DNA from 4 places in the Vibrio limimangrovi genome. Region 2 is predicted to be linked to each of the others. Evidence: predicted binding sites of a transcription regulator. Region 2 holds the regulator's gene; each other region holds the start of a gene.
The links. The regulator PurR, encoded in region 2, represses purine synthesis genes. The targets are predictions, from matches to a motif close to TNANGNAAACGTTTNCNTNA.
Positions count from the first base shown of each region.

Region 1: pyrD (quinone-dependent dihydroorotate dehydrogenase) is a predicted target of PurR. The motif match lies at 1,016-1,035, and genes of this name have one in related genera.
Region 3: purT (formate-dependent phosphoribosylglycinamide formyltransferase) is a predicted target of PurR. The motif match lies at 1,164-1,183, and genes of this name have one in related genera.
Region 4: ACWYU8_RS11785 (phosphoribosylaminoimidazolesuccinocarboxamide synthase) is a predicted target of PurR. The motif match lies at 1,111-1,130, and genes of this name have one in related genera.

Region 1 is NZ_JBSUGF010000008.1:576,166-578,374, reverse strand. It holds gene ACWYU8_RS13430 (NAD-glutamate dehydrogenase) at 1-910, shown strand, start outside; gene pyrD (quinone-dependent dihydroorotate dehydrogenase) at 1,212-2,209, shown strand, end outside.
Region 2 is NZ_JBSUGF010000010.1:113,341-115,549, reverse strand. It holds gene torD (molecular chaperone TorD) at 1-335, shown strand, start outside; gene purR (HTH-type transcriptional repressor PurR) at 768-1,772, shown strand; cyclic di-GMP riboswitch class I at 2,039-2,127, shown strand.
Region 3 is NZ_JBSUGF010000008.1:266,116-268,324, forward strand. It holds gene purT (formate-dependent phosphoribosylglycinamide formyltransferase) at 1-1,098, opposite strand, end outside; gene cdd (cytidine deaminase) at 1,246-2,133, opposite strand.
Region 4 is NZ_JBSUGF010000008.1:235,045-237,253, forward strand. It holds gene ACWYU8_RS11785 (phosphoribosylaminoimidazolesuccinocarboxamide synthase) at 1-994, opposite strand, end outside; gene ACWYU8_RS11790 (SulA-like leucine-rich domain-containing protein) at 1,212-1,604, opposite strand; gene ACWYU8_RS11795 (hypothetical protein) at 2,031-2,209, opposite strand, start outside.

The DNA.
Region 1 (2,209 bases), on a different contig from region 2:
CCGTAACTATAAACAACAAATGGTCAATCATCCGCTACGTGTGGAAATTATCGCAACAGCGTTGGCAAACCAGATGGTTAACGAGATGGGCTGCAACTTTGTCACTCGTCTACAAGAAGAAACAGGTGCAAGTGTTGTTGATATTGCGAATGCATACAGTGCAGCACGTGAAATTTTCGAACTAGAATCGATCCTTAGTCAGACTCGTGAACTGGACAACATCGCGACAGCACAAGCGCAATACGAAATCATGTTCTATGTTCGTCGTGCACTACGACGTATCGCACGTTGGCTACTACGTAATCGCAGTGGTAAGTATACGGTAGGTGAGTTGATCAACCTTTACAAACAAGATGTGAATGTTATCAGTGAAACACTGGATAGCATGCTTGTTGAGTCAGAAGTTGAAGAGCACAACGAAGTCGCATTGGCGTGGATTGAAAACGGAGTTGAAGTGTCACTTGCTAATAAAGTTGCGCGTCTATCCAGCCTTCAGTCTGCTTTGGATATCTGTGCAGTAGCGAGTGAAACAGGCAAAACAGTTGAGCAAGCGTCTAAGTTGTACTTCAACTTAGGTGATCGTCTATCTCTGCATTGGTTCTTGAAGCAAATCAATAACCAGGCGGTCGACAACAACTGGCAAGCGCTGGCAAGAGCGGCATTCCGTGAAGACTTGGATTGGCAACAACGTCAGTTAACCGCTCAGGTGTTAAGCTGTGCATGTGCTGCAGAAGAGTTCGATGTCATGGCAGCGCTCGATAATTGGTTAGAGACCAATGAACCTTCATTGCAACGTTGGGAAAGTATTCTCAACGAATTTAAGGTGGGCACGGTCCATGAGTTTGCAAAATTCTCAGTTGCTCTTCGCGAACTGGTACTTCTGAACTTGAACTGTTCATCTAGCGACTAGAAGAGAAAAAGTTAAATCAGGCCCCGTAGAAATATGGGGCTTTTTTATTTGGCCGGATTTGTTCTGCTGTAGGTGACAATGTAACTTTGTTTTTAACTTTAAATCTATTGAAATCGATTGCTTTTTCAAAATTAATTATGAATTTTGCATTCAAAATATATGTTTAACCCTTTGTTTTTAATGTGGATTTAATTTTGAAAAATATGATTTTACTTAATCCATTCATTTTCATTGAATTACGATTAAAAACAGTAAATAATATTGTCCCGTTTACACGGGGCTTTTTTCTTTCGGAGGCACAATGCTTTACCGTTTAGCCAGAACTGGCTTTTTCCAACTTGATGCCGAAAAGGCACATGATCTAGCAATCAAGAACTTCCAACGCTTTAACGGCACACCTTTCGATCTTTTCTATCGTCAACAATTACCACATCGTCCAGTAGAGTGCATGGGACTAACATTCCGTAACCCTGTCGGTCTCGCTGCTGGTTTAGACAAAAACGGCGAATGTATCGAAGCGTTTGACGCCATGGGTTTTGGTTTTGTAGAAGTAGGTACTGTGACTCCACGTCCTCAACCTGGCAATGATAAGCCACGTTTATTCCGTTTGGTGGAAGCCGAGGGCATCATTAATCGCATGGGCTTTAACAACTTAGGCGTTGATAACCTGGTTGAAAATGTTAAAAAAGCGAAATTCGATTGCGTCCTAGGCATCAATATCGGTAAGAACAAAGACACTCCGATAGAGAAAGGGGCAGAAGACTATCTGATTTGTATGGAAAAAGTATACGAATACGCTGGTTATATCGCGGTAAATATCTCTTCTCCAAACACTCCAGGATTACGTTCTCTTCAGTACGGTGAGGCACTTGATGAGCTGCTTTCTGAACTAAAAGTGAAACAGGCTGAGTTGGAAAAGAAACACGGCAAGTATGTACCGTTAGCTCTTAAGATCGCGCCAGACTTAAGCGACGATGAGATCGTTCAGATTTGTGAGTCTTTGATTAAGAACAACATTGATGGTGTGATCGCAACGAACACGACGTTGGATCGAACAGTTGTTGAAGGAATGAAACACGCAAACGAGGCGGGTGGCTTAAGTGGCCGTCCGGTACAATCTCGTTCTACAGAAGTGGTTCGTAAACTTCACGAAACGCTTGGAGACAAACTTCCGATTATTGGTGTTGGTGGTATTGACTCTTATGTCGCGGCAAAAGAGAAGATGATGGCAGGAGCGAAACTGGTTCAAGTTTATACTGGCTTCATTTACCACGGACCTGGTTTGGTACGTGATATTGT
Region 2 (2,209 bases):
TACTGAATAACAAATCAACACAAGAGATGGAGAAGTTGATGGCTGATTTCGGCGTACCAATTGACGATAAGCTTAACGAACCTGCCGATCACTTAGCCGTAGAACTCGATTTTTTAGGCAGCATGATTATCCGTTCCAATGAGCTCGAACAAGAAAAACATATGGAACAAGCCTTCTCAAATCAGAATGATTTCATCGAACGTCAACTCTTATCTTGGCTGCCACAATTTGCAGCAAAATGTCAGCAAATGGATGATTTCGGTTTCTACGCAAGCGTCGCGCAACTATTAGTTGCATTTTGCAAACTAGACAGCGCTTACCTTCTTGGTGAATAATTGCCACCAATGATTGGGAGCCTATTTTCGCGCTCCCCAATTTTTATTCGTTTGCCCTTCATTGAGTCCCATTGCTTGCTTTTTTAGCAATCAAAATGTGACATAAAAGACACAAATCTGCTGCTGAAGTCATTGCCAGCCAACCCACATAGGGCTAAAATGTGAACGCAAACGATTAAATATGATTTTTATGTAAACCGCTGAAATAAAGCGGTTTTTGTGTTTTCTTACTAGGTTGACGTTCTCTTCTTCGCTCAGAGAAAGACGATAATATTCATCAACCGTATTGCTACAGACCTTCTACCGTTTTCGGAGCTGTCACTGCGAAACAGATTCAGCGTACACGTTTATGCGGCACTAAGTTTACAAAAGGCACTCAGTAAAAGGTTTTATACTCCAAGGTATATTAGTAGCTCGATACAGGACACCTTTATGGCCACTATAAAAGACGTTGCTCGATTAGCCGGCGTTTCTACTACTACAGTTTCGCACGTCATCAACAAGACGCGTTTTGTTGCAGAAGCAACTCAAGAAAAAGTAATGAAAGCAGTTGATGAGCTCAATTACGCACCGAGCGCAGTTGCTCGTAGCTTGAAATGTAACTCAACTCGTACCATCGGAATGTTGGTAACTCAATCGACTAACCTATTCTTCTCAGAAGTTATCGATGGTGTTGAAAGCTACTGTTATCGTCAAGGTTACACTCTGATCCTATGTAATACCGGTGGTATCTACGAAAAGCAACGCGATTACATTCGAATGCTGGCTGAAAAGCGTGTGGATGGGATTTTAGTGATGTGTTCAGACCTGACGGAAGAACTAAAAGAGATGCTTGACCGTCATTCTGATATTCCAAAAGTGGTCATGGATTGGGGCCCTGAGAGCTCACAAGCCGACAAGATCATGGATAACTCAGAAGAAGGCGGCTACATCGCAACTAAGTATCTGATTGACAACGGTCATACTGATATTGCCTGCTTAAGTGGTCACTTCGAAAAACTCGCGTGCCAAGAGCGCATTATGGGCTTCCGCCGAGCAATGGCAGAAGCGAATATACCCGTAAACGAAGATTGGATTCTTGAAGGTAACTTTGAATGTGATACCGCGGTTCTGGTTGCTGACAAAATTACCGCAATGAAAAAGCGTCCTACCGCAGTATTCTGTTTCAACGACACAATGGCTTTGGGCTTAATGAGTCGTTTACAACAAAATGGCATTAAGATCCCGGACGATGTTTCCGTGGTTGGTTATGACAATATCGAATTGGCAGAATACTTTTCTCCGCCACTTACGACCATTCACCAACCGAAACGCCGTGTTGGTAAAAATGCATTCGAAATTTTACTTGAACGCATTAAAGACAAAGAGCACGAGAAGCGCATTTTCGAAATGCAGCCAGAACTGGTCGTTCGTAATACAGTGAAAAAGCTCAATTAATTGGCAACAAGCGCTCTCCGGAGCGCTTATTTTTTGTCTCAACATAAGCCTTTTACTCAATAACGCTACGACTAAAAGTTAAATGTTTGGTAAGTTGCTGTTTTAGCTGCGTGTAGTCCTTTTCTCACACCCATACCTCTCGTTGAAAAACCTTTGCCCAAGATATGAACACCAAGACATAATCTTGATTAATTTTCCTGAACTAACATCACACTTCATTCGCTAGAATGTGATGTTAATTCAAGAGACAAAGTATTCTCGACAGGTCACGCACAGGGCAAACCATCCGAAAGGGTGGGACGCAAAGCTTCCGGCCTGAACCATTTGATTAATGGAAGGTAGCGGGGTTACCGATGGCAAATATACATATGATGAGTTTACCCTTTAATGACATTGTTCCTGTATGTATTTGCTAACCTCTCGGACCTGACTTTTGG
Region 3 (2,209 bases), on a different contig from region 2:
TACGACACCCAAACGACGACGGCCGTCGATTTCAGGTTTGCCAAATAGACGAACTTGCGTCTGTGGCTGTGCTAATACTTCAGACAGGTTATCGAAACGAATATTCGTTGAAGTGCCTTGTCCCAGTATGACTGCTGATGCAGAAGGTCCGTATTGAACGATTTTGTTAATTGGCATACCTGTAAACGCGCGGACATGAAGCGCGAACTCAGACATTTCCTGTGAAATCATGGTTACCATGCCGGTATCGTGTGGGCGAGGAGACACTTCGTTAAAGATAACTTTATCGCCTTTCACAAATAGCTCCACACCGAAAATGCCGTAACCACCCAGAGCATTAACCACTTTCTCAGCAGTGAACTCAGCCGCTTTTATCGCGTTCTCAGACATTTCTTGTGGTTGCCAAGATTCACGGTAGTCGCCATCTTCTTGGCGGTGACCGATTGGAGCACAGAAATGTACGCCATCAACCGCACGTACTGTCAGTAGCGTGATCTCGTAGTCGAAATCGATGAAGCCTTCCACGATCACACGGCCTGCGCCAGTACGACCGCCTTCCTGTGCATAATTCCACGCTTTTTCGATGTCGTCTTCTGTTTTGATAACGCTCTGGCCTTTACCAGATGAACTCATTACTGGTTTAACGACACATGGGATACCGACGAATTCTACTGCCGCTTTGAAATCGTCATAGCTATCTGCAAATTTGTAAGGAGAAGTGGCAAGATCAAGCTCTTCTGCGGCTAAACGGCGAATGCCTTCGCGGTTCATGGTGAGTTTAGTCGCCTTTGCAGTTGGAACTACATTCAGGCCCTTCTCTTCAAGCTCAACCAGTTTGTCTGTCGCGATAGCTTCAATTTCCGGTACCACGTAAGCTGGTTGTTCTTTGTTGATGATCTCTTCTAAAGCTTGGCCATCTAGCATATCAAGCACGTAGCTGCGGTGAGCGACTTGCATCGCTGGTGCATTCGCGTAACGGTCACAAGCGATGACTTCTAAACCAAGTCGTTGGCATTCAATTGCTACTTCTTTACCAAGTTCGCCTGAGCCTAAAAGTAATACACGGGTAGCATTCGCGCTAGTTGCGGTACCGAACATATTGTTCCCTTACAAAATAAAGTGATGAGACAAAATTTTCAGGGGATCATACTGAATTTTTCTCGCAAAGCAAACGTTTGCTTCCGGCTTTTTCACAATAAAAAAGCTCTACATCTTGTAGAGCTTCGATCGACATTATTGTCGGTGTTACACGTTAACGAAACTGAGCGGAATATCCGGATTCAGCGCTTCTAACGTCGATTGTGTATCGGCTAAGTGGCTAATCTTGCCTTCAGAATTTTCTACCAAAGCCGCTGCTGTAATTTTATCGAACGTTTCGCCAGCCAGAAGTACCTGAATCAGCGCCACTTGCAGAGGTGGAAGGCTTGGGTTGAATGCGGCATTTTCTGCGTAGGCACCCTGAATAATACGCCCGTCAGCAAGCTCTAATGCTAAGCCGCTTAGGTTGTTCGTGTATGGGGCATGACTCATGTTCATTGCATCAACGGCTTTTTGAATCAATACATCGTCATCATCACATCCAAACTGATGCTTCACGTCTGCCATTAAACCAGATGTGATCCCCAAATCTGCAGGGCCAAACGCTTCAGGAAGGTATTCGTGTAGCGATTTTTCTTCACGCTCTGGTAGCTGTACCTTTAACTCTTTCGCGGTAGACAGCTCATTCATAAACTGACGGCAGTGACCGCAAGGGCTGAAGTTAATTGTAATGTTTTTTAGACCACGTTCGCCTTTCATCCAGGCATGGCTGATTGCAGATTGCTCTGCGTGAACGGTTTGTCCTAACTGAACACCAAGGAACTCCATGTTTGCACCAAAGTAAAGGCGACCTGAGAGACCGCGAACAATCGCGCCAACATAGAATTCAGAAATCGGAGCGTAAGAATAGGCTGCGGCAAAAGGAAGCAGAGCAACACGTAGCTCTTTATCTGATAAGCCAGTAGCGGAAAGTAACTGCTCGAACTGCTGAACTGAAAGAGTGGCATCAAAATCGTCGGCAAGGACGATAGGAGCAAGTTGGTTTGAAAGTGCTTCAGGAGCGTTTGATAGCGCTTGTTCAATGCGACTTTTCATGTTGAATCCTTGTTAATGCATGGACAATTATTCTAAGCAAAGGAGAGAAATGTTCAGTGATTTATATCACGTTTAA
Region 4 (2,209 bases), on a different contig from region 2:
TTTTTGAAATGTCCATCAAAGACTCAACAGGCAGTTCATTGTCACGAGCAAGCGCTTCACGCTCAGGCATGCGCTCTTTATTCAGCAAAATATCTGGGTCAGGGAAGTGGTTTAACAGGAACTGACGGAAACCTTCTTTCGAGTTTTCGACGATATTACCTGCTTGGTATTCTTTAGCATCCCAAATACGAGAAGAATCTGGCGTGCCCACTTCATCCATGTAAATCAGTTTTTCATTACCAGCAGCATCTTGGACATAGCCGAACTCGAATTTAGTATCTACGAAGATCTGGTCAATCGCTTCTAGCGCACTGCTGATAACGTTAAAGCCTTCTTTCAATAGCTTTTCATACAGTGCGATGTCTTCTGCGCTAGAGAAGTTAAATGCTTCAAAGTTATCCACGATATTTTGGCGAGTGATGTTAACGTCATCCGCTTCTGGTACGCCCGGAATCCCTTTCAAAATGCCTTTTGTAGAAGGTGTCATCAACAATTCTGGGAGCGCTTTGTCTTTTTCAAGACCTTCAGGCAGCTGAATTCCACAGAACTCGCGCTCACCGTTTGCATATGCACGCCACATTGAGCCTGTGATGTATTTACGGCAAATTGCTTCGATTTTAACTGGTTTTGCTTTTTGTACGATCCAAACAAACGGGTGAGGAATATCTAAAATGTGGCTGTCAGCCAAGCCGTTGTCTTTAAAAAGCTTAAACCAATGGTTAGAGATCGCGTTTAATGCAGCGCCTTTACCTGGCACACCTTTAAGACCACCTTCACCATGCCAAATACAATCAAAAGCAGAAATACGATCGCTGATCACCATGATCGCCAGAGGTGCGTCTGGAGCTACGTCGTATCCTTTTTCTTTGATAAGGCGGGCGCTGTCTTCTTCAGTTAACCAGTAAACTGAACGAACTTTACCACTGTGAACAGGTTTGTGAGTGCGAATTGGCAGGTCGTCATTGACGGCAAGTACTTGATTAGCAAGGCTCATTGCGACATTCCTATTATCTGAATCAAACGTCATAAAGAGAAGATATTCAGCGAAAATTAACAGCTGAATAAATCGAATGTGGGCATCATACCAGAACTATTTTAACTCGCCAGAGAAAAAGCAAACGTTTGCTTGATTTATGAATTATCTAAGCTGAAGGTGAAAAAGTGCCCCCAGTTAAAGGAGGCGAGATGCAGGATGGGTAACGTCGATCTTGTTAGTGATACTGGTTTACTCTGCCTTCGACGAAAAAGACTTCACATTGATAGCGCTGACCAATGTCACGCAACATGGATTGATTCAGTGGCGCTATGTCATTAGAGGCGACGACTGCACTGGCGTTACCAGAACGAATCGCTTTAATTACAATTTGAACTTCAGAAAGCTGTTGAGAAGGCTTCATCTGAATGACGTTTTTACAGCAAATATTGAAAGCAGTGAGCTGGTCAAAATTGGGACGAGGACACTCGGAAGTAAATAAGATCCACTGTTTCTGCTGTGAAAGCACAGCCAGCTTAGACAGAAGCTGATCAGAAACGTCCATAGGTTGAGTAGCTTGTGCGAGTACATTGTAACGTGAATATGTTTGAGTTTGACCGTGTATCTGCATCTTACTGTTCCTTTATACATGCTGTATGCTTATACAGTAGTTTGTTTTCGATGACCGATCAACTTGTTTTTATATAAATTATGGCGACAACTGTTCTATTTAGAGTTGGAGTTTTTATTAACCTATTGATATTAATTGGTTTATTTTGAGTCTTGATATGTATGGTACGGAGTGCAAAATGTGAGGTGAACCGCAGTATTTAAACGGTATGCACCGAGAGTAATACTGTAAGTACAGCATGGGTTGGGGGGTTATACAGTGCTTTTTCGAAACGTATACAGGTGATTGGCATTGACTGGCGCGCGAGATCGTATTGATAGCAAGTAGGAGTAGGCGAAAAAATACGACAAAAAAGCGCCTTTGTTAAAGGCGCTTTGATAGGATCAGTTCCGTTGACTTGCTCTTTTACTCAACTTTTTCTTTTGCTCAACGGGTGCGTTGAGTCATTCGCTGAAGCATTTGTAATTCACCTTGATTGAACAGGCGAACATCGATTTTCGCCATGTCATAACAAGAACGGCATGAGTGATGATGTTTTCCATCCAAATAGTCATGACGTGTGATAAGAGCCGTTTTTTTACACCAGTCGCAGGTGCCTTCTACAG